DNA from 2 places in the Streptomyces sp. 5K101 genome. Region 2 is predicted to be linked to the other one. Evidence: riboswitches for the same ligand, from Rfam matches in the RefSeq annotation. Region 2 holds a riboswitch; the other holds the start of a gene.
What was found. Region 2 has a riboswitch for glycine ahead of gcvT (glycine cleavage system aminomethyltransferase GcvT). Riboswitches for the same ligand answer to the same signal wherever they lie in the genome.

Region 1 (14,600 bases), on a different contig from region 2:
TATGCCTTCCCCTTGCTGCTCCTGAGTGACGGAACGGGGTGGCTTGCGTCACTGGCCGCGATTTTCGGATGGGCGTTCGCCGGATGGGGTACAACTCTCTATTGGTGGGCAGGGATCCTCTATGTGGTTCAGGTCCGCCGACTCGTCAAGGCGGACGCAGAGGCCGATTGACCCCGAGGACACGGTGACCGGCAGTGTCGCCGGCCGTGGATGCACCTGAGGGCCTGATGCGCGGGTGAAGTCGGCTGGACCGTCATCTCTTCAAGGAGGACGCTTCCGACATGAAGGCCGTCGTGATGGCTGGTGGCGAAGGAACGCGACTTCGCCCCATGACCTCGAGCATGCCCAAGCCGCTCCTGCCGGTGGCCAACCGGCCGATCATGGAGCATGTGCTGCGGCTGCTCAAGCGGCACGGGCTCACCGAGACCGTCGTTACCGTGCAGTTTCTCGCCTCACTCGTCAGGAACTACTTCGGTGACGGCGAAGAGCTCGGAATGGAGCTCACCTATGCCAACGAGGAGAAGCCACTCGGCACTGCGGGGAGTGTGAAAAACGCCGAGGAAGCGCTGAAGGACGACGCTTTCCTCGTCATTTCCGGTGACGCCCTCACCGATTTTGACCTCACCGACCTGATCTCCTTCCACAAGGAGAAGGGCGCGCTTGTCACCGTCTGTCTGACGCGGGTGCCGAACCCCCTGGAATTCGGCATCACGATCGTCGACGAGCAGGGGAGGGTCGAGCGGTTCCTCGAGAAGCCGACCTGGGGACAGGTCTTCTCGGACACGGTGAACACGGGCATTTACGTCATGGAGCCCGAGGTCTTCGACTACGTCCAGGCCGACGTCCCCGTCGACTGGTCGGGAGACGTCTTCCCGCAGCTCATGAAGGAAGGCAAGCCGATCTACGGCTATATCGCCGAGGGCTACTGGGAGGACGTCGGCACGCACGAGAGCTATGTGAAGGCGCAGGCCGACGTTTTGGAGCGGAAGGTCGACGTCGAGCTCGACGGGTTCGAGATCTCTCCCGGCGTGTGGGTGGCCGAAGGGGCCGAGGTGCATCCCGACGCGGTGCTGCGCGGGCCTCTGTACATCGGGGACTACGCCAAGGTCGAAGCCGGCGCGGAGATCCGTGAGCACACGGTCGTCGGCTCCAACGTCGTCGTGAAGTCCGGGGCGTTTCTCCACAAGGCGGTGGTCCACGACAACGTCTACATCGGGCAGCAGGCCAACCTGCGCGGCTGCGTCATCGGCAAGAACACCGACGTCATGCGCGCCGCGCGCATCGAGGACGGCGCGGTGATCGGTGACGAGTGCCTGGTGGGCGAGGAATCGATCGTCCAGGGCAATGTGCGGGTCTATCCGTTCAAGACCATCGAGGCCGGCGCGTTCGTCAACACCTCGGTCATCTGGGAGTCCCGCGGGCAGGCGCATCTGTTCGGCGCCAGGGGCGTCACCGGCATCCTGAACGTGGAGATCACCCCCGAGCTCGCGGTGCGCCTCGCCGGGGCGTACGCGACGACGCTCAAGAAGGGCGCCACCGTCACCACGGCCCGGGACCACTCCCGTGGTGCCCGCGCCCTGAAGCGTGCGGTCATCTCCGCCCTCCAGGCGAGCGCGATCGACGTCCGCGACCTGGAGAACGTGCCGCTGCCCGTGGCGCGGCAGCAGACGGCCAGGGGCAGCGCGGGCGGCATCATGATCCGCACGTCCCCGGGCGTGCCGGACTCCGTCGACATCATGTTCTTCGACGAACGCGGTGCCGACCTGTCACAAGGTGGCCAGCGCAAGCTGGACCGGGTGTACGCGCGCCAGGAGTACCGTCGCGCGTTCCCCGGCGAGATCGGTGACCTGCACTTCCCGTCGAGCGTCTTCGACTCGTACACGGGCTCCCTGCTGCGGAACGTGGACACCTCGGGGATCGCCGAGTCCGGGCTCAAGGTCGTCATCGACGCGTCCAACGGCAGCGCCGGCCTCGTCCTGCCGAGCCTCCTCGGCCGCCTCGGTGTCGACGCGCTGACGATCAACCCGGGCCTGGACGAGTCCCGTCCGACCGAGTCCGTGGACGCGCGCAGGTCGGGACTGGTGCGGCTCGGTGAGATCGTCGCCTCCGCGCGGGCCGCGTTCGGTGTCCGCTTCGACCCGGTCGGTGAGCGGCTGTCCCTCGTCGACGAGCGCGGGCGGATCGTCGAGGACGACCGAGCACTGCTCGTCCTGCTGGACCTGGTGGCCGCCGAGCGGCGCAGCGGCCGGGTCGCCCTGCCCGTGACCACCACGAGGATCGCCGAGCAGGTCGCCGCGTACCACGGGACCCAGGTCGAGTGGACGACGACGTCGCCGGACGATCTGACCCGTGTGGGCCGTGAGGAGACCACGATCTTCGGCGGTGACGGCCGCGGCGGCTTCATCGTGCCGGAGTTCAGCAGCGTCTTCGACGGCACGGCCGCGTTCGTACGGCTCGTGGGCCTGGTGGCCCGTACGCAGCTCACGCTGAGCCAGATCGACGCCCGGATCCCGCGGGCGCACGTGCTCAAGCGGGATCTGGCGACGCCGTGGGCCGTCAAGGGCCTGGTGATGCGCAGGGTCGTCGAGGCCGCGGGTGATCGACATGTCGACACGACGGACGGTGTGCGGGTCGTGGAGGCCGACGGGCGCTGGGTGATGGTCCTGCCCGACCCGGCCGAGGCGGTCACCCATCTGTGGGCGGAGGGGCCCGACGACGCCTCCGCGCAGGCCCTGCTCGACGAATGGGCGTCCGTCGTGGACAGCGCAGGTCGGTGAGGCGCCCACCGGTGTGCGGGCCGCCTTTCCACGGCGCTGCCCGGCACACCGGTGGGGCCATTCGGCGGTAGCGGCTGCGACATGCGACGATGTGCCGCATGTCGCAGCAGCCCCCCGTTCGGAGCACAGCTTCTCCGCCCGCGCGCCCCGATGCGTCGATGTCGCTGCTGACGAACGTGATGGAGCACAGCCTCGACGACGGGTACGCGGAGGCGGCCGCGCGCCGGGCCGAGGGCGGGCGACTGCCCCGCACGCTGCGCGCCAAGCTGGGGCTGGCCGCCGGTCTGGTGCTGGCGGCCGCCGTGGTCACCGTGGGTGCCGCCGAGGCACGCATTTCGGCACCGGTGCTGGCCAAGGAGCGCGAGGAACTGATCGACCGCGTCCAGGCGCAGACAGACTCCGTGGACGAGCTGGAGGAGAGCGTCGACGCGCTCCGCGACGACGTCCAGGAGCGCCAGCGCAAGGCCCTCAACACTCAGGGCGGTGACCGGGGGGCGCTCGTGGGTCTGCTGGCCGGCGCCACCGAGGTGTCGGGGCCCGGGGTGAAACTCGTCGTGGACGATGCCAAGGGCACCGACCAGAGCGGTGACGGGCCGCGCGAGAGCAGCGGATTCTCCGACACGGGCCGCGTGCGCGACCGGGACATGCAGCGGGTCGTCAACGGGATGTGGGAGTCGGGAGCCGAAGCCGTGGCCATCAACGGGCAGCGCCTGACGGCCCTGTCGGCGATCCGCGCGGCGGGCGACGCCATACTGGTCGACAACAGGCCGCTGGTGCCGCCGTACACGGTGCTCGCGGTGGGGGACGGGAACAAGCTGAGCACCGCGTTCCAGGACAGCGCCGACGGGCAGTATCTGCACGCGCTGCAGGAGAACTTCGGTATCCGCGCCAGCATTTCCGACGAGCAGACGGTGCGGTTGCCCGCGGCCCCCAGCTTGATCGTACGTACAGCAGAGCCGAAGACCGCCGACGCCGACCGGGGCAGCGGGCCGGGGACGGCTGACACAGGGAAGGGCACATCGTGATCGCCGTACTGGGCCTCGTCGTGGGAGTCGTGGTCGGACTGTTGATCCGGCCCGAGGTGCCGGCGGTGGTCGAGCCCTATCTTCCGATCGCGGTCGTGGCCGCCCTGGACGCGGTGTTCGGCGGGCTGCGCGCCATGCTCGACGGGATCTTCGTCGACAAGGTCTTCGTCGTGTCCTTCCTGTCGAACGTGGTCGTGGCCGCTCTGATCGTCTTCCTCGGCGACAAGCTCGGCGTCGGTGCCCAGCTGTCGACCGGCGTGGTCGTCGTCCTCGGTATCCGGATCTTCTCCAACGCCGCCGCGATCCGGCGGCATGTCTTCCGGGCGTGAGGCACATGAACAGCGAAGAAGAACCCCAGCGCAGTTCGCCGGAGCCGAGGCGTGAGCCGCTGCCGCCGCTCGCCCCGCCGCCGGCGCAGCAGTCCGAGTCCTCTGCCGACGAGCCCTGCCCGCAGGCGGGACGGCAGCGGCTGCGTGCCGCCGTGTGGCCGCCGCGGGTGACGCGCGCCCAACTCATCGTCGCGGTACTGCTGTTCGTGCTCGGTCTCGCCCTGGCCATCCAGGTGCGCTCGAACAGTGACGAGAGCGCGCTGCGCGGGGCGCGCCAGGAGGACCTGGTGCGCATCCTGGACGAGCTCGACAACCGTTCGCAGCGCCTGGGGGACGAGAAGCAGCGCCTGGAGGACCAGCGCACCGAGCTGGAGAACAGCTCCGACCAGGCCGAGGAGGCGCGCAAGCAGACGCTTCAGAAGGAGCAGCAGCTCGGCATCCTCGCCGGCACGGTGGCCGCTCAGGGCCCCGGTATCACGCTCACCATCGGCGACCCGGCGGGCACGGTGGAACCGGACATGCTCCTCGACGCGATCCAGGAGCTGCGTGCCGCCGGTGCGGAGGCGATCCAGGTCAACGGGATCCGGGTCGTCGCGGACACCTTCTTCTCCGGTACGGCGGGCGACATAGAAGTCGACGGGAAGCGCGTCAGCGCGCCGTACACCTTCAAGGTCATCGGCAAGCCGCAGGACCTGGAGCCCGCGCTGAACATCCCTGGTGGTGTGGTGCAGACGCTGGAGAAGGAGCAGGCCACGGCGACCGTGGACCGTTCGGAGAAGATCATTGTGGACGCCTTGCGACCGGCGGAGCGGCCTGACTACGCTCGGTCGTCGGCGAGGTGAAACGGGGGAGTATGGGGTCTGCCGGGCAGAGGTGGAAGTGTGCAGGGGGGCGACGTACCGGATCGGTGGTGCGTGGTGGAAACTGTCCGGTGGTCACGGACGTTGTGAGGATGTCCGGGTCGGCAGGTGTGTTCGTTCAGGGTTCGTCCTGCCCCACGGGCGGGTCTATTTCGGTCAAGGGGAAACGCCCGTGAAGTTGTTTGGGAAGTTGTTCGGCAAGAGCGCACGCGAGGAGGGCAACGCCCGCCATCGCGCGCCGCGCCACGGCCAGAGCGAGGAGCAGGGCGCCGAGCGGCCGCTGTTCCGCGACGAGGTCGCCGGTGGCGACAATTCGGGCGGACAGGGCGCGTCGTCTGTTGACCCTGCCGGTGCCGGGCGCATAGGTTTCGGGGAACCATCAACCTCAAGTACGGGTGGAGGGTTTGCCCCCGATCCGTATGCGACCAATCCCCACGCGGGACAACCGCGGCAGGAGGATCCCTCCATGGCGGGTCTGCCGGTTTGTACGAGGTGCGGCCACCGGAACACCGAGGCCGGTCGGTTCTGCTCCAACTGTGGTGCGCCGCTTCGCGGTGGCGCCCCGGCCGAGCGCGCCGCCGAGACGACGTCGACGATCTCGATCTCCGGGATCGAGGCGTACGACTCCGAGGTCACCGGGCAGACCGCTCTGCCCTCGCTGTCGCCGGAGGCCCAGGCGGCGGTCGACGCCCTGCCGCTCGGCTCCGCCCTCCTGGTGGTGCGCCGCGGCCCCAACTCGGGCAGCCGCTTCCTGCTGGACGGTGACCTCACGACGGCCGGCCGTCATCCGCAGAGCGACATCTTCCTCGACGACGTGACGGTCTCGCGCCGCCATGTGGAGTTCCGCCGGGGCCCGGACGGCAGCTTCAGCGTCTCCGACGTCGGCAGCCTCAACGGCACGTACGTCAACCGCGAGCGGATCGATTCGGTGGTCCTGGCGAACGGCGACGAGGTCCAGATCGGCAAGTACCGGCTGGTGTTCTACGCGAGCCAGCGGGCCGTGTGACTGTCCCTCCAGACTCGTCCGGGGGGACTCCACAGGGAAGGTACATGCTGCGTACACCGACGGGCGGTGCCGGACACGGCCCCGCCGGCACGGGCGACCGGCTGATGAGCATCGGCGCGGTGCTGGCCCGGCTGCGTGACGAGTTCCCCGAGGTGACGATCTCCAAGATCCGTTTCCTGGAGGCCGAGGGGCTCGTCGAGCCGAGCCGGTCCCCGTCCGGGTACCGCAAGTTCACGGCCCAGGACGTCGAGCGCCTGGCGCTCGTCTTGCGCATGCAGCGCGACCACTACCTTCCCCTCAAGGTCATCCGTGAGCAGTTGGACGCCCTGGAGCGCGGTGAGCAGATCCAGCTGCCCGTCCAGGGTGCCCAGCGCGAGCTCTTCGAGGGCGGTGACGGCGGCCTTGGCGACGGCCGTACCGCCCGGCGGCTCGGCCGGGCCGAGCTCCTGGCCGCCACCGAGGTGAGCGAGGAGGAGCTGGCCGAGTGGGAGTCGTACGGGCTGCTCACGTCCGACGCGAGCGGCGGTTTCGACGCCGAGTCCGTGACGGTGGCCCGGCTGGTCGCCGAGCTCGGCAGATTCGGACTCGAGCCACGGCATCTGCGGGTGATGAAGGCATCCGCCGACCGGGACGCCGGGCTGGTCGAGCAGATCGTGACTCCGCTGCGCAGACACCGTAATCCGCAGACCAGGGTGCATGCGGAGGCCACTGCCAGGGAGCTGGCCGCACTGTCCGTGAGACTGCACGCGGCCCTGGTGCAGAGCGCTCTCGGGATCCGGCTGCACTGATCTTGGACCAGCCCGACTACCCAAACCTCATCCGCACGTCCTAGGGTTGCTGTGTGAACGAGCTCGACGTTGTGGGTGTCCGGGTCGAAATGCCCTCGAACCAACCGATCGTGCTCCTGCGTGAAGTGGGAGGCGATCGGTACCTCCCCATCTGGATCGGACCTGGGGAGGCGACCGCGATCGCCTTCGCGCAGCAGGGGATGGCCCCCGCCAGACCCCTGACGCACGACCTGTTCAAGGACGTCCTCGATGCGGTGGGCCAGGAGCTCACCGAGGTCCGCATCACCGACCTGCGCGAGGGCGTGTTCTACGCGGAGCTGGTCTTCGCCAGCGGGGTCGAGGTGAGCGCCAGGCCGTCCGACGCCATAGCGCTGGCCCTGCGCACCGGGACGCCGATCTACGGCAGTGACGGTGTGCTCGACGACGCGGGGATCGCCATCCCGGACGAGCAGGAGGACGAGGTGGAGAAGTTCCGCGAGTTCCTCGACCAGATCTCGCCGGAGGACTTCGGTTCCAGCAGCCAGTGAGGCCGTCGCGGGTGGTCAGCGGCCGACCGTGCGGCATCGGCGCATTCGAGTAGCCTTTCCCCGGATCGGGGCACGAGAAACCACTCTCAGGGTGATTATCACTCGGCGTGCCGAGTGTGGCGATCGTTGACGCACCACTGGCGACTCCCTACCTTCGAGGTGGCAGGTCAAGGACGGAGGTCGGCGTGAGAAGCAGCGGCGACAGTACGGCTGGGGGCGGCCCCGGAGTCAGTCCGGTGGGAGGCGGGCCGTATCCGCTGCACAACGGCGCGGCCGACCCCTCCTCGGACACCATCGGATACCGCGGACCGACCGCGTGCGCGGCGGCGGGGATCACCTACCGGCAGCTCGACTACTGGGCTCGTACGGGCCTGGTGGAGCCGAGCGTGCGGCCGGCGTACGGGTCGGGCACCCAGCGGCTCTACAGCTTTCGTGACGTGGTCGTCCTCAAGATCGTCAAGCGGTTCCTGGACACCGGCGTCGCGCTGCAGAACATCCGCGCCGCCGTCCAGCACCTCAGGGCCCGGGGCTTTCGCGACCTGGAGCGGATGACGCTGATGAGCGACGGGGCGACCGTCTACGAGTGCTCGTCGCCCGACGAGGTCGTCGATCTGCTCCAGGGCGGTCAGGGGGTCTTCGGGATCGCGGTGGGCGTCGTGTGGCGCGACGTCGAGGCGGCCCTGGCGCAGCTGCACGGCGAACGCGTCGACACGGGCGAGACCTTGATCGGCAACAACCCCGCCGACGAGCTGGCGAGGCGCAGGCGCGATCGCGCGGGATGATCCGGGGAGCCGTGGCCGCACGGCACCCCGCGTACCACCATCGATGTCAGTGGCGTAGGGCAGCATCGATGGTGTGAGATCCGCGCCGACGATCCTGCATCTGGACATGGATGCCTTCTACGCCGCCGCCGAGCAGGCGGCGAAGCCCTCGTTGCGCGGAAAGGCCGTGGTGGTCGGGGGGCTCGGGCCGCGGGGTGTCGTCGCCACCGCATCGTACGAGGCGAGGCGCTTCGGCGTGCACTCGGCGATGCCGATGGCGCAGGCCAGACGGCTCGCGCCGAACGCGGCGTACCTGGTGCCGCGGTTCTCGCTCTATCGCTCGGTCAGCGAGCAGGTCATGGAGCTGCTGCGGCAGCTGTCGCCGCTCGTGGAGCCGCTCAGCCTGGACGAGGCCTTCGTCGATCTGGAGGCGGGCGGTGCCGCCCACGACTCGGTCTCGGCGCGTGCCACGGGGGAGCGGCTGCGGGCCGACATCCGGGCGGTGACGGGGCTGACGGGGTCCGTCGGCCTGGCGGGCTCCAAGATGTTGGCGAAGATCGCCTCCGAGCAGGCGAAACCGGACGGCCTCGTCCTGATAGAGCCCGGCACCGAGAGGGAGCTGCTCGGGCCCCTGTCCGTACGCACCCTGCCCGGCGTGGGCCCGGCGACCGGCGAGCATCTGCGACGCGCTGGGATGACCACGGTCGCCGACCTCGCGGAGGCCGGCGAGGACGAGCTCGTACGCCTGCTGGGCAGGGCTCATGGCGCGGCTCTGTTCCGGATGGCGCTCGGGCACGACGACCGTCCGGTGGTCGCCGAGCGGGACGCGAAGTCGGTTTCCGTGGAGGACACCTTCGACGTGGACCTGCACGACCGGGTGCGGGTGCGGATCGAGGTGGAGCGGCTCGCCGAGCGCTGTGTGCAGCGGCTGCGGGCGGGCGGGCACTCGGGCCGGACGATCGTCCTGAAAGTCCGGCGCTACGACTTCTCGACGCTCACGCGCTCCGAGACGCTCAGGGGGCCCACCGACGACCCCGCGGTGGTGCGGGAGGCCGCCGGCCGGCTGCTGGAGTCCGTGGACACGACAGGCGGCGTACGGCTGCTGGGGGTCGGGGTCACGGGGCTTGCCGACTACACGCAGGAGGATCTCTTCGCGCAGGCCGCGGCCGAGGAGGCCGCGGCGGCCTCCTCGGCCGCGTCGCCGGTCGAGGCCGCTGAGCCGCCGGAGGGCGTCGAGCGGGAGGCGGCACCGGCGGCTCCGGCACCGGAAGGGCCCACCGCGCGGCACTGGTCCGCGGGGCAGGACGTCCGGCATGCCGTGTACGGGGCGGGCTGGGTGCAGGGGAGCGGCGTGGGGCGCGTGACCGTGCGCTTCGAGCAGCCGGGGTCGGCGCCGGGCCGGGTGCGTACGTTCCGGGTGGACGACGAGGACCTCCAGCCGTCGGACCCGCTCCCCCTGGTGCCGACGGCCTCCCCGGGCGGCGCCGGGCCTGGGGCGGAGCCACCGGGGTCGCGGGACGCAGCGCGGGGGCACCCTTACGAGACCGGAGCCTGAGGGGAGGGGTGGGCTTGGGGGCGGCGGGGCGAGCGTGTCCGTGCGTGGAGGGGGCGTCGGCCTGACGGACCGTGGCCGGAGGGCGGGCGTCAGTCGTCCTGGCCGGCGACCTGGCCGAAGGAGGAGTCACCGGTGGACGGGGCCGGCGCCGGGGGAGTGGAGAGGTCGAGACCGTAGTGGTGGTAGAGCTGGAGCTCCTGCTCGGGGGAGAGATGGCGGCCGACGCCGAAGTCGGGAGCATCCTTGATCAGGGCCCGCTCGTACGGGACGTGGAGGGCGTTGTCGATGAGCTTGCTCGGTTCCAGGGGGACGAACGCGTCCCGGCTGAACAGTCCCGTGCGTACGGCGGCCCACTCGGGCTCGCCCGTGGCGTCGTCCAGGTAGACCTCGTCGACGGTGCCGATCTTGTGGCCGTCGCGGTCGAACGCCTTGCGGCCTATCAGGCTGCGCGGATCGATATCGGTCTGCACGGTCCCTCCAGTGGGTCGCACCTGTTCTACAGTCACTACAAAAGGGCACATCTCGTGTGACGGCCACTTGAAGATTCGTCATAGGAACGCGCTGGTACCCTGGCAATCGGCTGTTGACCCTGTGCGGGAGAGTCCACCGGTGACCCCACCGGCGGCGCCGAAGGAGCAAATCCTCCCCGGAATCTCTCAGGCCCCTGTACCGCACGGACGAGGTCACTCTGGAAAGCAGGGCGGGCGTCGGACGGCATCCGCTCTCACCGACGGTGAAAGCCGGCGCGTCGTCCCACGGCGCCCGGTGAAGCTCTCAGGTTGAGATGACAGAGGGGGAGGCCGTCCGGGCATCCATGCCGCGATGCCCCTCGCAGGTCGATCAAGACCAGGAGGCCTCCCACATGACCGCCAACCGCATTCCGCTCTCCCAGCTGGAGCGAGGCACCCCCTTCGAGCAGCGCCACATCGGGCCCGACGCCGCTGCCCAGGCGAAGATGCTCGCGCAGGTGGGGTACGGATCGCTCGACGAGCTGACCGCCGCGGCGGTGCCGGATGTGATCAAGAGCGCCGAGGCGCTGAACCTGCCCGACGCCCGCACCGAGGCCGACGTCCTCGCCGAGCTGCGTGCGCTCGCGGACCGCAACCAGGTGCTCGCGCCCATGATCGGCCTCGGCTACTACGGCACCTTCACGCCGCCGGTCATCCTGCGGAACGTCATGGAGAACCCGGCCTGGTACACCGCGTACACGCCGTACCAGCCAGAGATCTCCCAGGGACGGCTCGAGGCCCTCCTGAACTTCCAGACGGTCGTCTCCGACCTCACCGGCCTGCCCACCTCCGGCGCCTCGCTGCTGGACGAGGGCACCGCGGCCGCCGAGGCCATGTCGCTCGCCCGCCGGGTCGGCAAGGTCAAGGGCGGCGTCTTCCTCGTCGACGCGGACACCCTGCCGCAGACCATCGGCGTGATCGAGACCCGCGCCGAGCCCACCGGCGTCGAGGTCGTCACCGCCGACGTGAGCGAGGGCATCCCCGCCGAGATCGCCGAGCGCGGCGTCTTCGGCGTGCTGCTCCAGTACCCGGGCGCCTCCGGTGCCGTGCGGGACCTGAGGCCGGTCATCGAGCAGGCGCACGAGCTGGGCGCAATCGTCACCGTCGCCGCCGACCTGCTGGCCCTCACCCTGCTCACCTCGCCCGGCGAGCTCGGCGCGGACATCGCCGTCGGCACCACCCAGCGCTTCGGCGTGCCGATGGGCTTCGGCGGCCCGCACGCGGGCTATATGGCGGTGCGGGACACGTTCGCCCGCAGCCTGCCCGGCCGCCTCGTCGGCGTGTCCGTGGACGCGGACGGCAACAAGGCATACCGGCTCGCGCTCCAGACCCGTGAGCAGCACATCCGCCGCGAGAAGGCCACCAGCAACATCTGCACCGCGCAGGTGCTGCTCGCCGTCATGGCGGGCATGTACGCCGTCTACCACGGACCCGAAGGACTGCGCGGCATCGCCGAGCGTACCCACCGCTACGCCACCGTCCTGGCCGACGGGCTGCGGGCCGGCGGCGTCGAAGTCGTGCACGGCGCGTTCTTCGACACGCTCACGCTGCGCGTGCCGGGCAAGGCCGCCGACGTCGCCGCCGCCGCGCGCGAGGGCGGGGTCAACCTCCACCTCGTGGACGCCGACCACGTCTCGGTCGCGTGCGACGAGACCACCGGCCGCGACCAGCTGACGGCCGTGTGGTCCGCCTTCGGCGTCCAGGGCGACGTCGAGGCGCTGGACGGGGCGAGCACCGACGCCCTGCCGGCCGCGCTGCTGCGCTCCGACGACTACCTGACCCACCCGGTCTTCCACCAGCACCGCTCCGAGACCGCAATGCTGCGCTACCTGCGCAGGCTCGCCGACCGCGACTACGCGCTGGACCGCGGCATGATCCCGCTCGGCTCCTGCACGATGAAGCTGAACGCGACGACGGAGATGGAGCCGGTCACCTGGCCGGAGTTCGGCCAGATCCACCCCTTCGCGCCCGCCGAGCAGGCCGAGGGCTACCTGACGCTCATCCACGAGCTGGAGGAACGCCTCTCCGAGGTCACCGGCTACGACAAGGTCTCGATCCAGCCCAACGCCGGATCGCAGGGCGAGCTGGCCGGTCTGCTGGCCGTGCGCGCCTACCACCGCGCCAACGGCGACGAGCAGCGCACCGTGTGCCTGATCCCGTCCTCCGCGCACGGCACCAACGCCGCCAGCGCGGTGATGGCCGGCATGAAGGTCGTCGTCGTGAAGACCGCGGACGACGGCGAGATCGATGTCGAGGACCTGCGCGCCAAGATCGAGCAGTACCGCGACGAGCTCTCCGTGCTGATGATCACCTACCCGTCGACGCACGGCGTGTTCGAGGAGCACGTCGCCGACATCTGCGCCCAGGTGCACGACGCCGGCGGCCAGGTCTACGTGGACGGCGCCAACCTCAACGCGCTGGTCGGTCTGGCCAAGCCGGGCAGGTTCGGCGGCGACGTCTCGCACCTGAACCTGCACAAGACCTTCTGCATCCCGCACGGCGGCGGCGGTCCCGGCGTCGGCCCGGTCGGCGTGCGCGCCCACCTCGCGCCCTACCTGCCGAACCACCCGCTGCAGCCGACCGCGGGCCCGGAGACCGGCGTCGGTCCGATCTCGGCCGCCCCGTGGGGCTCGGCGGGCATCCTGCCCATCTCCTGGGCGTACGTCCGTCTCATGGGCGGCGAGGGTCTCAAGCGGGCCACGCAGGTGGCCGTGCTCGCGGCGAACTACATCGCCAAGCGTCTGGAGCCGCACTACCCGGTGCTCTACACCGGCCCGGCGGGTCTGGTCGCCCACGAGTGCATCGTCGACCTGCGGCCGCTGTCGAAGGCCACCGGTGTCAGCGTCGACGACATCGCCAAGCGCCTGATCGACTACGGCTTCCACGCGCCGACCATGTCGTTCCCGGTGGCGGGCACGCTGATGATCGAGCCGACGGAGAGCGAGGACCTGACCGAACTCGACCGCTTCTGCGACACGATGATCGCGATCCGGGCCGAGATCGAGAAGGTCGCGTCGGGCGCATGGCCGGCGGACGACAACCCGCTGCGCAACGCCCCGCACACCGCGGCCGCCCTCGGCGGCGAGTGGGACCACGCCTACAGCCGTGAGGAGGCCGTCTTCCCGGCAGGTGTGAGTGCTGCGGACAAGTACTGGCCGCCGGTCCGCCGTATCGACGGCGCCTTCGGCGACCGCAATCTGGTCTGCTCCTGCCCGCCGCTGGACGCGTACGACAACTGACGCCCGGCGCGCGGCGCGCATGGATCGGGGCCGGTACGGAGAACTCTCCGGCCGGCCCCCGGTCGTGTCGGTGACCGCGCTACGCGGCGGTCACCACCTGGCCGGTCTCACGCGGCCGGTGCGGTGCGATGACCTGCCCGTCGGGCAGCAGTTCGCCGGTGTCCTCGAAGAGGAGCACACCGTTGCACAGGAGGCTCCAGCCCTGCTCCGGGTGGTGCGCCACCAGGCGTGCCGCCTCCCGGTCGGCTGAGTCGGGTGAGGGGCAGGGTGGCTGGTGCTGGCACATGGATGGGTTCTTTCGCTGCGATGTGGTGAGTGTCCTGCGGCTCGATGAGCTGTTCATGGCCGCCCCCGTATCTGTCGGTCGGTTCCCAGTGTTCCCCCACGGGCGTCGATCCGCAGGGATTTCACAGCAGCTCTTCCTACTGATTCATGACGCGTCACCCACGCGAGCGGTTCAGCGCAACAGGGCTGTCCTTTCGGGTGGTTCCTGGTGACCCGGCAGAGCTAGTCCGGCCGGGCCATGCGCCGCTCAGCAGTACGCCCCGCGACCGTCCGGTCGCGGGGCGTACGGGAGATGCGAGGTCAGGCGGCCGGTGAGTCGAACAGGGGCCGCGGCGTCAGCCGCAGGGTCAGCACAGGCAGCAGATCGGCGACCCGGTGCGGCCGGTGAGCCGTGATGCCCGGCGGGGCGGGGGCCAGCGGCACCAGGACGTCGGTCGGCTGAAGCGTGCCGGCGGACGCGTCCGCGTCGACGTCGCGATGCAGCCAGAGCGTGAGCATGTACAGCTCCGGCACGGACAGCAGGCGCGGCTGGAATGGTGCTCCCATGGCCTCCGCCTGGCGCAGCGCACGTTCCGTGGAACCGAGATAGGGCCCTTCGAAGAAGTGGGAGAAGGCCCAGCCGTCCGGCGTCGGCCTGGTGTCCGCCGCGGCCACGGCACGATCGCCGCTGCGGATCAGGAAGCGCCATCCGGCGAGCCGGGTGTACGGCATGCCGGCGGCCGGGACGACTCGGTCCAGGACGTGGACCGGAAGCGGCAGTTCGGGGCTCAGGGGTCCCTGGACGGACCTCAGAGCGGGTGTCGGAGCCTCACGGACGGCCGTGGGGGAACCGAGTGCTGCGAGAACGCTGCGCAGGGCGGGCGCGGGGGCCGGGGGAACATGCAGCGGCATGGTGGGTCGCCTCTCACTCAAGAGACACGGTGATGCGGGGAGGTGCGG
Region 2 (14,600 bases):
CCAGCTCACGCAGCCGGAGGCCGGGGTCGCCGGGCAGCGAGCCGGCGACGGTCACCAGGTCGATGGTGTCCATACGGCGGCCCGTTCGGGCCATCAGGGCCCACAGGAACCCCGGATTCATCGCCGCCGCGAGCGGATCGGCCGCCGTCGCCGCCAACTGCTCCCGTACCCATGCCGGATCCTCGTCGGTGAAGACCACCGAGTGGGCGGTGAAGGCCACCACGCCCGCGTCCCGGGCGTCCGGTTGCCCGACCACCGTCACCGATCCGTCCGGCGGCGGAAACCGTCCCTCCGCCGCGGCTTTGAGAATCTCCGCCAGTGTCCCGCTCATCGCACGCCTCCCCGTGCCCGTGGTCCCGGGCTCCCCTCCATGATCACCCGAACGGGCCGATAATCTGACCCCCGTCAGTAATGCACCAAGAAGGGGTGGACTGTGGCGGACATCGAGGAAGCACGCAAGGCGTTCGACCGTTACGACGCGGACGGCGACGGCTTCATCACTGCGGCCGAGTACAAGACGGCGATGGCTCAGATGGGTGACTGGAACGTCACCGAGTCGGTCGCCGAGGCCGTGATCGCCGCGCAGGACACCGACAAGGACAAGCTCCTGTCGTTCGACGAGTTCTGGGACCACCTGAACAAGGCCTGAGGCTGCGGCGCGGGGCCCGTCGGCGGCACCCGCGCGTAGGTCCGCAGAAACGACGAGGCGCCCCCCGGGATCCCGGGGGGCGCCTCGCCCGTGTCGGACGCTCAGCACTCGATGATGTTCACCGCGAGACCGCCGCGCGCCGTCTCCTTGTACTTCACCGACATGTCCGCGCCGGTGTCCTTCATGGTCTTGATGACCTTGTCCAGGGACACCTTGTGGGTGCCGTCGCCGCGCATGGCCATCCGGGCGGCGGTGACGGCCTTGACCGCCGCCATGCCGTTGCGCTCGATGCACGGGATCTGGACGAGGCCGCCGACCGGGTCGCAGGTCAGGCCCAGGTTGTGCTCCATGCCGATCTCCGCGGCGTTCTCGACCTGCTCCGGAGAGCCGCCGAGCACCTCCGCGAACGCGCCCGCGGCCATCGAGCAGGCGGAGCCGACCTCGCCCTGGCAGCCGACCTCGGCGCCGGAGATGGAGGCGTTCTCCTTGAAGAGCATGCCGATCGCGCCCGCCGCGAGCAGGAAGCGGACCACACCCTCCTCGTCGGCGCCGGGCACGAAGTTCACGTAGTAGTGCAGGACCGCCGGGATGATGCCGGCCGCGCCGTTCGTCGGGGCGGTGACGACCCGGCCGCCGGCCGCGTTCTCCTCGTTCACGGCCATCGCGTACAGCGTGATCCACTCCATGGCGAGCGCCTGCGGGTCGCCCTCGGAGCGCAGCTTGCGGGCCGTGGTGGCCGCGCGGCGGCGGACCTTGAGGCCGCCGGGCAGGATGCCCTCGCGGGACATGCCGCGCGCCACGCACGCCTCCATGACCCGCCAGATGTCCAGCAGTCCGGTGCGGATCTCCTCCTCGGTGCGCCAGGCCTTCTCGTTCTCCAGCATCAGCGCGGAGATCGACAGGCCGGTCTCCCTGGTGAGGCGCAGCAGCTCGTCACCGGTGCGGAAGGGGTACTTCAGCACGGTGTCGTCGAGCTTGATCCGGTCCTCGCCGACCGCGTCCTCGTCGACCACGAAACCGCCGCCGACCGAGTAGTACGTCTTCTCCAGCAGCGTCGTGCCCTCGGCGTCGTGGGCCCGCAGCGTCATGCCGTTGGCGTGGTAGGGCAGGGCCTTGCGGCGGTGCAGGACCAGGTCCTTGCCGAAGTCGAAGCCGATCTCGTGCATGCCCAGCAGAGAGATCCGCTTGTCGTGCTTGATCCGCTCGACCCGGTCGTCGGCGGTCTCGACGTCGACCGTGCGCGGCGAGTCGCCCTCCAGGCCCAGCAGGACGGCCTTGGGCGTGCCGTGGCCGTGGCCGGTCGCGCCGAGGGAGCCGTACAGCTCGGCGCGTATCGAGGCGGTCGGGGCCAGCAGGCCCTCGTTCTTCAGCCGCCGGGCGAACATCCGGGCGGCACGCATCGGGCCCACCGTGTGGGAGCTGGAGGGGCCGATGCCGATCGAGAACAGGTCGAAGACCGAAAGGGCCACGGAAAACTCCTTGTGGGGTGGTAGACGCCGGTGTCTGCCAGGTGGTGCAGAGCGATGCGGTGGAAACGTGGTGCGGGGCACCGCGCTCACTGTCCAGTGTGCGCGGTGCCCCATTTGTTTGGCTCCGGGCCGTTACGGGAGATCCGTCACAGTCCGGGGTAGAGGGGGTGCTTGTCGGCGAGGGCGGTGACCCGGGCGCGCAGGGCCTGCGCGTCGTAGGTGGGCTTGAGGGCCTCGGCGATGATGTCGGCGACCTCGCGGAAGTCCTCGGCCGCGAAGCCGCGGGTGGCGAGGGCCGGGGTGCCGATCCGCAGGCCCGAGGTGACCATCGGGGGCCTCGGGTCGTTCGGGACGGCGTTGCGGTTGACGGTGATGCCGACCTCGTGGAGGCGGTCCTCGGCCTGCTGTCCGTCGAGCTCGCTGTTGCGCAGGTCGACCAGGACGAGGTGCACGTCGGTGCCGCCGGACAGGACGGAGACGCCGTGCTCGGTGACGTCCGCCCGGACCAGGCGCTCGGCGAGGATCCTGGCGCCTTCGAGGGTGCGCTGCTGGCGCTCCTTGAACTCGTCGCTCGCGGCGACCTTGAAGGAGACGGCCTTGGCGGCGATGACGTGCTCCAGCGGGCCGCCCTGCTGGCCGGGGAAGACCGCGGAGTTGATCTTCTTGGCGAGCTCGGCGGTGGACAGGATGACGCCGCCGCGGGGGCCGCCGAGGGTCTTGTGCGTCGTGGTGGTGACCACGTGGGCGTGCGGCACCGGGTTGGGGTGCAGACCCGCGGCGACCAGGCCCGCGAAGTGGGCCATGTCGACCATGAGGTAGGCGCCGACCTCGTCCGCGATCCGGCGGAAGGCGGCGAAGTCGAGCTGCCGGGGGTACGCGGACCAGCCGGCGACGATGAGCTTGGGCTTGGACTCCTTGGCCAGGCGCTCGACCTCGGCCATGTCGACCTGCCCGGTGGCGTCGTCGACGTGGTAGGCGACCACGTTGTAGAGCTTGCCGGAGAAGTTGATCTTCATGCCGTGGGTCAGGTGACCGCCGTGGGCCAGGTTCAGACCCATGATCGTGTCGCCCGGCTTGAGCAGCGCGAACATGGCGGCGGCGTTGGCCTGCGCGCCGGAGTGGGGCTGCACGTTGGCGTGCTCGGCGCCGAACAGCTCCTTGATGCGGTCGATCGCGATCTGCTCGACCACGTCGACGTGCTCGCAGCCGCCGTAGTAGCGGCGGCCGGGGTAGCCCTCGGCGTACTTGTTGGTCAGGACGGAGCCCTGGGCCTCCATGACCGCGACCGGGGCGAAGTTCTCCGACGCGATCATTTCCAGGGTGGACTGCTGACGGTGGAGCTCGGCGTCGACAGCGGCGGCGACATCCGGGTCCAGCTCGTGAAGAGGGGTGTTGAGAAGCGACATCACTCGGTCCCTAACGTCGTGGGTCAGCCCGCGAAATCGGTGTACTCGTCGGCGGAGAGCAGGTCCTTCGGCTCCTCGGCGACGCGCACCTTGAAGAGCCAACCGCCCTCGAAGGGCGCGGAGTTCACCAGCGACGGGTCGTTGACGACATCCTCGTTGGTCTCGGTGACCTCACCGCTGACCGGCGAGTACAGGTCGCTGACCGACTTGGTGGACTCCAGCTCGCCGCAGGTCTCGCCCGCGGTCACCGTGTCACCCACCTCGGGGAGCTGGACGTACACCACGTCGCCGAGCGCGTTCGCCGCGTGCTCCGTGATGCCGACCGTCGACACGCCGTCCTCGGCGGCCGACAGCCACTCGTGCTCCTTGCTGTAGCGCAGCTGCTGGGGGTTGCTCATGACCTGAATTCTCCTGTACGCGGGGGAGTGGTGGTGAACGAAGAGGGGGTGCGGACGATCACTTCTGGCGCTTGTAGAAGGGCAGCGCCACGACCTCGTACGGCTCGTGCGTGCCGCGGATGTCGACGCCGACGCCCGGCGTGCCCGGCGCGGCATGGGCAGCGTCCACGTACGCCATGGCGATCGGCTTGCCGAGGGTCGGGCTCGGCGCGCCCGAGGTGACCGTGCCGATGACCTTGCCCTCGGCGACCACGTCCATGCCGGCCCGCGGCACCCGGCGGCCCTCGGCGACCAGGCCGACGAGCTTGCGCGGCGGCGCCGTCTGGGCGCGCTCGGCGGCGGCCGCGAGCGCCTCGCGGCCGACGAAGTCGCCGTCCTTCTCGAACTTCACGACCCGGCCGAGACCCGCGTCGAACGGGGTGAGCGCCGTGGTCAGCTCGTGCCCGTACAGCGGCATGCCCGCCTCCAGGCGCAGCGTGTCGCGGCAGGACAGGCCGCAGGGGATCAGCCCGGCCGGGGCACCCGCCTCGGTCAGCGCCTGCCACAGCTTCTCGGCGTGCTGCGGCTCGACGAACAGCTCGAAGCCGTCCTCGCCGGTGTAGCCCGTACGGGCGATGAGCGCCGGGACGCCCGCGACGGTGCCCGGCAGGCCCGCGTAGTACTTCAGGCCGTCGAGGTCGGCGTCGGTGAGCGAGGCGAGGATGCCGGGGGACTGGGGACCCTGGACCGCGATCAGCGCGTACGCGTCGCGGTCGTCGCGCACCTGCGCGTCGAAGCCGGCCGCGCGCTCGGTGAGCGCGTCGAGGACGATCTGGGCGTTGCCGGCGTTGGCCACGACCATGTACTCGGTGTCACCGAGGCGGTAGACGATCAGGTCGTCGACGATGCCGCCGTTCTCCTGGCAGATCATCGTGTAGCGGGCCCGGCCGGGGCCCACCGTGTCGATGTTGCCGACGAGCGCGTAGTTCAGCACGTCGACGGCCTGCGGGCCCGTGACGGTGATCTCGCCCATGTGCGAGAGGTCGAAAAGACCGGCGGTCGTGCGGACGGCGTGGTGCTCGTCGCGCTCGCTGGCGTAACGCAGCGGCATGTCCCAGCCGGCGAAGTCGGTCATGGTCGCGCCCAGCGAACGATGCAGGGCATCGAGCGCTGTACGACGGGGGGCGTTGCTCATAGGTAGGGCTCCCAGGGCATGGCTGCGAGGACAATCCTCCCCATCTGTCATCGGAACCTGAGAGGTTCGCCGCGACCCCGCGTATGGATGGTCGTGGCTTGCACCTTGGGTGGAGCCGTCCGGGCGACTCTCTTTTCAGATCTGCCTCATCGCACGCGGTACGGGGCCTGAGAGATTCAAGGGAGGAACTTGCTCCTTCGGCGCCCCGCCACACCAGGTGGCCGGGACTCTCCCGCGCGGATTCAAGCGGCCGGTATGCAGTTGGCGCGCACATCATTGCACGCCTGCGGCGGGAGTGGGGCGCGCGGACCGTGGCAAAGTCGGTTGTCCTGTATTACCAGTTCTTTACACTTCATGGGCAAGGGTGGGGTGACCCGACTTGGGGGAGCGTGATGATGTTGCAGCGGTCCGGCGCATACGCCGCCACAGCTGCGGGGATGCCCGTCCAGCAGGGCGCCTCCGTCAGTGGCCTGCTCGGGGCGCCCGCGCCCGTCCTGCGCGACCTGCGGGCCCGCGCGGGCCGCGGCCCGCGCGCCCTGGAGTTCGCGGCCGGTGACGTGGTGGTCGTCTCGGGGCTGCCCGGGAGCGGCAAGACGACGATGATGAAGCGCGCGGTGACCGGGCGCGGGATCGACTCGCAGGACACCCGTGACCGGTGGGACGCGCGCACGCCCCGCCTTCTGCCCTACGCCGTCTACCGCCCCCTCGTGCGCCTCGCGCACTACGCGGGCCTGTGGCGCGCCCTGCGCTCGGGCGAGAGCGTGGTGGTGCACGACTGCGGCACCCAGGCCTGGGTGCGGCGCTGGCTGGCGCGGGAGGCGCGGCGGCGCGGGGCGTCGCTGCATCTGGTGCTGCTGGACGTGCCGCCGCGGGTGGCGCGACAGGGCCAGCGGGAGCGGGGGCGCGGGGTGTCGGGGTACGCCTTCGCCCGCCACCGCCGGGCGGTGGGCCGCCTGATCGCCGACGCCGAGTCGGGCCGCCTGCCGCGAGGCTGCACGTCGGCGGTCCTTCTGGACCGGGAGGCTGCGGGCCGCCTCCACGTCCTCGGCTTCACGTCCCGCTGACCCTGGGGGCGGGTGAGGTCGGGGGCTCCGCCCCCACGGGTCGCCGGCGGCGCCGGTCGGCAGGGGCCGACGGCCCCGTGAGGTGCGCGCCTGTCGGGGCCCTGCCCCGCGCCCCCATGGCGCGCTTGTCGGGGCACTGCCCCGGGCCCCCATGGCGTGGGCTTGTCGGGGCGCTGCCCCGAGTCTCAAGCGCCGGCGGGGCTGGTTGTGGCGGGCGGCGCCGGTTGACCGTGCGGGCCCGGGCGCAGTACGCGGCAGGGGCGGACGGCCATGAGGCCCGGCGCACTCACCGGGGCTCCGGCCCCCGTGCCCCGCGGGTCGGGGCGGACGGCCCGGTGTGGTGGGCGCGCTTGTCGGGGCGCTGCCCCGAGCCCCGCGCCTCAATCGCCGGCGGGGCTGGTTTGTGGTCGGCGGCGCCGGTTGGCCGTGCGCGGCGGGGGCCGACGGCCCGGTGAGATGAGCGCGCTCATCGGGGACCCGCCCCCGGGCCCTCGTGGGGCATCGACGGCCCTCGCGCCCGCAGCGCGCATTCCCGGGCGCTGCCCCGACCCCCGCGCCTCAAGCGCCGGCGGGCAACGGGGGCCGGGGCGGAGGCCCGGGGTCGGGGAGGGGCGGGGTGGGGGAGGCCCCGCGCAGCGGTCCCGAGGCCCGGCCACTATCGTCGACGCCGCGAACACGCACGGCGCCGGGGCGCGCGCCCCGGGGAGGAAGAGACGAGCGCATGGAGAATCCGTACCGCGGCTGGCCCGGGAACGAGCTGGAGGAGGTCCTCGGCGCATCCGTCGGCACCCCCTCCGCCGGAGCCCGCATCGTCGAGGTGCTCGGCCGCAGCAGTGTCTGGGTCCCCCTGCCCAACGGCGGCGGGCCCGACAGCCTCGATCTCGACCTGCCCACCATGGAGATCGAGGGCGCCGCCTACGTACCCGTCTTCAGCTCCGAGCACCAGTTCCTGACCGTCGTGGGCTCCCACATGTCGTTCACCGTCGCCCCCGCGCGCGAGTTCGCCCGCGGGCTGCCCCCGCAGCTCGGCATCGCCGTGAACCCCGGCGGCACCGTCGGCGTCCCCCTGCCGCCCCCCGCCGTCGCCGAGCTGTGCCGCGTGGGGCGCACCCCGCTGGATGGTGCCGCGTCCGGCGGGCGGGTGCGGCTCTTCGAGCCGGACTGGCAGGAGGAGCCCGTCGACTTCCTCGCCGCCGCGGCCGGCGAGTTCGAGGCCACCGGCGTCGTGCTCACGGCGCGCCGGGCGCTCGCCTCCGTCGAGGGCGAGGCGCCGGTCCTCTTCGTGGGCGTCCAGCTCTCCTCGTGGGAGGGCGACCGCAACGCCCCCATGGACGCGCTCGGTCGCGCGCTCAGTCGCGTCCACGTCCCCTGGCCGGTGAATCTCGTCCTGCTGGACGTCGCGCAGGATCCCGTGGGCGACTGGATGCTGGAGCGCGTACGCCCCTTCTATCAACGACATCACGCGTAGAAGTCAAGCCGGTGCCAGGACGGCCGCTTAAGCTGGTTTGATGGCCTGGCCGGAGGTCCCCTGACACAGGGACGGACCACTCGGGCACGGGTACGGATCGAAGAGGGGCGGAATCCAGGGTGAGCGCGTCAGGCACCGCGGCGACCGGGCAGGTCGAGCACATGCTGCGCCAGGTGACTCCCGGGCGCTACGACGCGTACGAGGCACTGCTGCACGCCCTCGCCGACCCCGCCGGTGGCCGGATCTGGATGCTGCTGTGGCACGGGCAGCCCGGTTCCCCCGACGCGCAGTACGGGCACATGGAGGTCGACGGCGTCGGCTACGCCCCGTGCGTGACCTCGGCGCAGGAGCTCGCCGTCTCCGGCTGGAGCCGCGCGTACGAGGTCGTCACCGGCCGGGACATCGCCCGCGCCCTGTATCCCGAGCGCTGCGGCATCTGGCTCAATCCGCACGCCCAGGGCGGCGGCGTCGGCATCCCGTGGCTGGACCTGCGCCGTATCGCCACCGGCCTCGACCGGATGCCCGCGGGACCGCTGCGGCTGTCGGACCCGGCCGTCGAGATCCCCCAGTTCTACGCGCTGCTCACGCAGAACGCGCACCGCACGCCGGCCGTGCGCTCACTGCGCCGCGCCTGGGTGCAGCCCACCGTCGGTCCCGCGTACCTCGCCATCGGGCTCGATCTGTACGACACCGGACCGCAGGCGGTCGACGCGGCGCGGGCGATGATGCAGCAGTCGATCGGCGCGGTCCCGGACGGGCTGCCGGTCTCCACGGTCGCGCTGTCGGACGAGTACGACCCGGTGACGATGTGGATGCGGGCGAACGCCCGGCCCTTCTACGACCGGGAGGCGCACGGCGGGGCCCAGCCGGCCGGCGGTTACGGCTACCCGCCGGTGGGCGCTCGCTGACCGTTCGTCGACTGCCGCGGATGCCGGGGAGGTTCGGCCCCCGGCGTGGGGATGCCCCGTATCAGTCCGGTTTGTTGAGCGTCCGGGTCTCGACTAGGTATCACCGTTATCCGGACCGTTCTCCCTGGTGTCTCCCGTCTGTAGTGTTCGGCCGGTCAAGACTCCACATGGTGAACCAGGGGTGGACCCATGCGAATTTTCAAGTCCGGGCCTGTCCGGGCGATCACGGCGGCGGTCGCCGTCGGGCTGATCGCGACAGGTTGCGCCAGCGAGCGGGACAAGGGCGGTGACAAGACGGCGAAGGACACCTTCGTCTTCGCCGGCGCCGGCGACCCTGGTTCTCTGGATCCCGCTCTCGCGAGTGACGGTGAGACCTTCCGCGTCACGCGCCAGGCCTTCGAGGCGCTGCTCGAGCACGAGTCGGGCGGCAGCAAGCTCGTCGGCGGGCTCGCGGAGAAGTGGTCCAGCAACCCGGCCGGCACCGTATGGACGTTCAACCTCCGGAAGAACGTGAAGTTCCACGACGGCGAGGCGTTCAACGCCGCCGCCGTCTGCGCGAACTACGACCACTGGTTCAACTGGAAGGGCACGTACCAGTCCAGCGCGGTCTCCTACTACTGGCAGACCATCATGGGCGGGTTCGCGAAGAACGAGGACCCCGAGGCTCCGAAGGCGAACTACAAGTCCTGCACCGCCAAGGACGAGAACACCGCCGTCATCGAGGTCAACGAGCCCTCCGCCAACCTGCCCGGCGGCTTCTCCCTCCAGGCCCTGGCGATCCACTCGCCGAAGGCGATCAAGGAGTACGCGAAGCAGGACGCGACCGCCAAGGGCGACGCGATCACGTACCCGAAGTACAGCCAGGAGGCCGGCACGGTCGCCGGCACCGGCCCGTACAAGATCGTGAAGTGGAACAAGGGCAACAAGGAAGTATCCCTCGAGCGCTTCGACGACTACTGGGGCGAGAAGGCCAAGATCAAGAACCTGGTCTTCCGCACGATCGACACCGAGGAAGGCCGTCGCCAGGCCCTGCAGGCCGGTGACATCAACGGCTACGACCTCGTCGCCCCGGCCGATGTGAAGACCCTGGAGGGCGAGGGCTACCAGGTCCCGACCCGTGACGTCTTCAACATCTTCTACGTCGGCATGACGCAGTCGAAGAACCCGGCGCTGAAGAAGCCCGAGGTCCGCCAGGCCCTCACGCACGCCATCGACCGCGAGCACCTGGTCAAGACGCAGCTGCCCGAGGGCGGCAAGGCCGCGTCCCAGTTCATGCCCGACACGGTCGCCGGCTTCTCGGACAAGGTGAAGACCTACCCGTTCGACACCAACAAGGCCAAGGAGCTCCTCAAGAAGGCGGGCGAGGAGAACCTCAAGATCGAGTTCTGCTACCCGACCGAGGTCACCCGCCCGTACATGCCCGCCCCGCAGGACATGTTCGAGCTGATGAAGGCCGACCTGGAGAAGGCCGGCATCACCGTCACCCCGAAGGCCATGAAGTGGGCCCCGGACTACCTGGACGCCACCGAGGCGGGCTCCTGCGCCCTGCACATGCTCGGCTGGACCGGTGACTTCAACGACGGCTTCAACTTCATCGGCACCTGGTTCGCCGGGCCCGACAAGCAGTGGGGCTTCGAGGACAAGAAGGTCTTCGACGCGGTCAACGCCGCCTCGAAGGTCACCGACCCCGCCGGCCGCGTCGACGCGTACAAGAAGGCCAACGAGGCGATCATGGAGTACGTCCCGGGCATCCCGATCTCGTCCTCCCCGCCGGCCATCGCCTTCGGCAAGAACATCAACCCGCCGAACGTCTCCCCGCTGACGCAGGAGAACTTCGCCGAGACCTCGTTCAAGTAATCGCACACCAGCGGGTCCGCCCGGCCACCGCTCCAGGTGGCCGGGCGGAGTCGCATCGACGCACGTAAGAAAGGGGCATGCGGGGTGCTGCGACTTGTCATACGACGACTGCTTCAGCTCATTCCCACCCTGCTCGGCCTGTCGGTTCTCCTCTTCCTCTGGCTGAACCGGCTGCCCGGCGGACCCGCCTCAGCGATCCTGGGCGAGCGGGCGACCGAAGCCGAAGTGGCACGCATCAACCGGGCGCTGGGACTCGACGAGCCCGTCCACATCCAGTACTGGCGCTTCCTCAAGCGCATCGTCGAACTGGACCTCGGCACCTCCACCCAGACCGGCCAGCCGGTGTGGGAGGAATTCACCCTGCGCTTCCCGGCCACGGTGGAACTCAGCATCGCCGCGATCCTCATCGCGGTCGCCGTCGGCATCCCGCTCGGCTACCTGGCGGCCAAGCGCCGCGGAGGCTGGCTCGACGTCGCCTCGGTGTCGGGATCGCTGGTCGGCATCTGTATCCCGGTGTTCTTCCTCGCCCTGCTCCTCAAGGGCGTCTTCGCCGTCCAACTGGGCATCTTCCCGAGCTACGGGCGGCTGTCGACGGGTATCGACGCCACGGACGTCACCGGATTCGCGGTTCTCGACGGTCTGCTGACCGGCGAACTCGACGCCAGCTGGGACGCGATCATGCACCTGGTGCTCCCCGCCGTCGCGCTCGCCTCCATCCCGCTCGCCGTCATCGTGCGCATGACCCGCGCCAGCGTCCTGGAGGTCCTCGGCGAGGACTACATCCGCACCGCCGAGTCCAAGGGTCTGGACAAGCGCGTCGTGCGCGGCCGGCACGTCCTGCGCAACGCGATGCTGCCGGTGGTCACCGCCGTCGGTCTGCTGACCGGCAGCCTGCTGTCGGGTGCGGTGCTGACCGAGTCGGTGTTCTCCTTCGGCGGCATCGGCTCCTTCATCCGCACCTCTATCGACGCCCGGGACTACCCGGTGCTCGTCGGGTTCATCCTCTTCATCGCGATGGTGTACGTCCTCATCAACCTGCTGGTCGACCTCGCGTACAGCATCATCGACCCGAGAGTGCGGGTGCACTGACGTGACGACCATGACCAAGAAAGTCGACAAGATCGACCGGCTCGCCGAGTTGATGCAGCAGACCGAGGTCACCTCGGGCGCCAGTCTCTGGCGCGAGGCGATGCGGCGCCTGAAGTCCAGCAAGATGGCCGTCATCGGTGTGGTCATCATCGCCGCGTTCGTCGTCCTGGCGGTCATCGGCCCGTGGATCGCCCCGCACGCTCCCACTGCCCAAACCTGGCGCGACGAAGTCCTGACCAACCAGGGCAAGTTCGTCGGCATGCGCGGCGAGAACTGGTTCGGCCTGGACCACCTCGGCCGTGACATGTTCTCCCGCATGCTCGTCGGAGCCCGGCAGACCCTGCTCGTCGGCGTCGTCTCGATGCTCATCGGCCTCGTCGTCGGCGCTGTCGTGGGTGTGCTGTCCGGTGCCGCGGCGACCCTCGGCGGCAGGCCCGGCCAGCGCCTCGACACCGTGATCATGCGGATCACCGACATCATGCTGTCGCTGCCGTCGCTGCTGCTCGCGGTCTCCATCGCCGCGGTGATGGGTCAGTCCCTGACGACCGTGATGATCGCCGTGGGTGTTGTCCAGATCCCCATCTTCGCCCGTCTGCTGCGTGGTTCGATGCTCGCCCAGGGCGGCGCCGACTACGTCCTCGCGGCGAAGGCGCTCGGCGTACGCCGCAAGCGGATCGTCCTCACCCAGATCCTGCCGAACTCGCTGAGCCCGGTCATCGTCCAGGCGACGCTCAGCCTCGCCACCGCGATCATCGAGGCCGCGGCCCTGTCGTACCTGGGCCTCGGCAACCCCGACCCGGCGATCCCGGAGTGGGGCGTCATGCTCTCGCAGGCGCAGCGCTTCTTCGACAACGAGCCGATGATGGCGGTCTATCCGGCGGTCGGCATCATCATCACCGCCCTTGGCTTCACCCTGCTCGGCGAGGCCATGCGCGAAGCCCTCGACCCGAAGCTGCGAGGCTGAAGTCCCATGGCACTGCTTACTGTTGACGAACTCAGCGTCACCTTCGGCGGCCGCGGCCGCAAGGAGTCCACGGCGGTCGACGGCGTCTCCTTCGACGTCGACCAGGGCCAGGTCGTGGGGCTGGTCGGCGAGTCGGGCTGCGGCAAGTCCGTGACCTCGCTCGCGCTGATGGGCCTGCTGCCGGCCAAGGGCGTGAAGATCGGCGGACGTGCCGACTTCGACGGCGAGAACCTGCTCACCATGAGCCCGCGCAAGCTGCGCGACATGCGCGGCAGCCGGCTGGCGATGATCTTCCAGGACCCGTTGTCCTCGCTGAACCCGGTGGTTCCCATCGGCGTCCAGGTCACCGAGATCCTCCAGCGCCACCGCGGACTGAAGGGGGAGGCCGCCCGCAAGGAGGCCGCTCACCTGCTGGACAGGGTCGGCATCCCCGACCCGAACCGGCGGCTGAAGGAGTACCCGCACCAGCTCTCCGGAGGCATGCGCCAGCGCGCGCTCATCGCCATGGCGGTGGCCTGCGCGCCCCGGCTGCTCATCGCCGACGAGCCGACGACCGCGCTCGACGTGACCATCCAGGCGCAGATCCTCGAACTGCTCAAGGAACTGGTCGACCAGGAGGGCACCGCCCTGCTGATGATCACCCACGACCTGGGTGTCGTCGCCGGCCTCTGCGACCAGGTCAACGTGCTGTACGCGGGCCGGGCGGTGGAGTCGGCGGGCCGCCGCGAGCTGTTCGCGCACCCCACCCACCCGTACGCGCACGGTCTGCTCGGCTCCATCCCGCGGCTCGACGCGCCGCGCGGCGAGCCGCTCAACCCGATCCGCGGATCCATCAACGACAGGATCGCCTGGGCCGACGGCTGCGCCTTCGCGCCCCGCTGCGACTTCTACACGATGGAGTGCCTGACCGGCACACCCGAACTGACCGAACCACGCGCGGCCGGCCACCAGGTGCGCTGCGTCAACCCGGTCCTTCCCAAGCCCAAGGCGGAGGTCTCGGCATGAGCTTGCTCGAACTCGACGATGTGAAGGTCCACTTCCCGGTCAGGAAGGGCGTCTTCTTCGACCGCACCGTGGGCCACGTGTACGCCGTCGACGGTGTCTCGCTCAAGGTCGAGGCGGGGCAGACGTACGGTCTGGTGGGCGAGTCGGGCTGCGGCAAGACGACGCTGGGCAGGGCGGTCCTGCGGCTGGTGGACATCACCGACGGCGAGGTCGTCTTCGACGGCACGGATCTGGCGAAGCTGCCGAACGAGGAGATGCGCGGCTTCCGCCGCCGGCTGCAGATGGTCTTCCAGGACCCGCTCGGCAGCCTCAACCCGCGGCAGAACATCGAGTCGATCCTGAGCGAGGGCATGGCCGCGCACGGGATCGGCAAGGACCAGAAGGAACGCCGCGAGAAGATCAAGGAGATCCTGGCCCAGGTCGGTCTCCCGGCCAACGCGCTCTCCCGTTACCCGCACGAGTTCTCCGGCGGCCAGCGCCAGCGCATCGGCATCGCGCGTGCGCTGGTCCTCGAACCGGACCTGATCATCTGCGACGAGCCGGTGTCGGCGCTGGACGTCTCCATCCAGGCGCAGGTCATCAACCTGCTGGAGGAACTGCAGGAGTCGCTCGGGCTGACGTACCTCGTCATCGCCCACGACCTCGCCGTCGTCCGGCACATCTCGGACGTCATCGGGGTCATGTACCTGGGCGGCCTGGTGGAGGAGGCGCCGAGCGACGCCCTCTACGCGGGACCCAAGCACCCGTACACCAAGGCGCTGATGTCCGCGGTGCCGGTGCCGGACCCGGAGGTGGAGGACCGGCGGGAGCGGATCCTGCTCCACGGCGACCTGCCCTCGCCCGCGAACCCGCCGGCCGGCTGCCGCTTCCACACGCGGTGCCCGTGGGCGCAGGACACGCTCTGCGCCACGGACCGGCCGAAGCTGACGGACCTGGGCGACGGGCACAAGGTGGCCTGCCACTTCGCGAAGGAGATCGAGGAGGGAACGGTCGCACAGACCCGCGCGACCGGGATCGAGGCGGTCGTGGGCACGGAGTCGGTCGCCGCCGAGGGCCCCGACGCGGTGGCCTCCGAGGAGGACGCTGCGCCGGAGCAGGCAGCGGCGGAGAAGCCGGCGACGACGCCGGGTGCCGTCGCCGTCGCCGCGT

Region 1: another riboswitch for glycine. It lies ahead of gcvP (aminomethyl-transferring glycine dehydrogenase); the one in region 2 lies ahead of gcvT (glycine cleavage system aminomethyltransferase GcvT).

The regions. Positions count from the first base shown of each region.
Region 1 covers NZ_JBKFFO010000023.1:54,601-69,200, reverse strand. The annotation lists gene ACLB9X_RS30040 (CDP-alcohol phosphatidyltransferase family protein) at 1-171, shown strand, start outside; gene ACLB9X_RS30035 (sugar phosphate nucleotidyltransferase) at 282-2,777, shown strand; gene ACLB9X_RS30030 (DUF881 domain-containing protein) at 2,876-3,802, shown strand; gene ACLB9X_RS30025 (small basic family protein) at 3,799-4,131, shown strand; gene ACLB9X_RS30020 (DUF881 domain-containing protein) at 4,137-4,973, shown strand; gene ACLB9X_RS30015 (FHA domain-containing protein) at 5,035-5,997, shown strand; gene ACLB9X_RS30010 (MerR family transcriptional regulator) at 6,042-6,785, shown strand; gene ACLB9X_RS30005 (bifunctional nuclease family protein) at 6,839-7,312, shown strand; gene ACLB9X_RS30000 (MerR family transcriptional regulator) at 7,549-8,094, shown strand; gene ACLB9X_RS29995 (DNA polymerase IV) at 8,168-9,628, shown strand; gene ACLB9X_RS29990 (PRC-barrel domain-containing protein) at 9,718-10,098, opposite strand; glycine riboswitch at 10,213-10,310, shown strand; gene gcvP (aminomethyl-transferring glycine dehydrogenase) at 10,491-13,376, shown strand; gene ACLB9X_RS29980 (DUF5999 family protein) at 13,456-13,662, opposite strand; gene ACLB9X_RS29975 (hypothetical protein) at 13,962-14,552, opposite strand.
Region 2 covers NZ_JBKFFO010000011.1:268,389-282,988, reverse strand. The annotation lists gene ACLB9X_RS22595 (GNAT family N-acetyltransferase) at 1-331, opposite strand, end outside; gene ACLB9X_RS22590 (EF-hand domain-containing protein) at 434-649, shown strand; gene ACLB9X_RS22585 (L-serine ammonia-lyase) at 751-2,118, opposite strand; gene glyA (serine hydroxymethyltransferase) at 2,265-3,524, opposite strand; gene gcvH (glycine cleavage system protein GcvH) at 3,548-3,922, opposite strand; gene gcvT (glycine cleavage system aminomethyltransferase GcvT) at 3,981-5,096, opposite strand; glycine riboswitch at 5,243-5,341, opposite strand; gene ACLB9X_RS22565 (AAA family ATPase) at 5,489-6,160, shown strand; gene ACLB9X_RS22560 (enhanced serine sensitivity protein SseB) at 6,882-7,628, shown strand; gene ACLB9X_RS22555 (enhanced serine sensitivity protein SseB C-terminal domain-containing protein) at 7,748-8,536, shown strand; gene ACLB9X_RS22550 (ABC transporter substrate-binding protein) at 8,726-10,393, shown strand; gene ACLB9X_RS22545 (ABC transporter permease) at 10,478-11,482, shown strand; gene ACLB9X_RS22540 (ABC transporter permease) at 11,493-12,446, shown strand; gene ACLB9X_RS22535 (ABC transporter ATP-binding protein) at 12,453-13,451, shown strand; gene ACLB9X_RS22530 (oligopeptide/dipeptide ABC transporter ATP-binding protein) at 13,448-14,600, shown strand, end outside.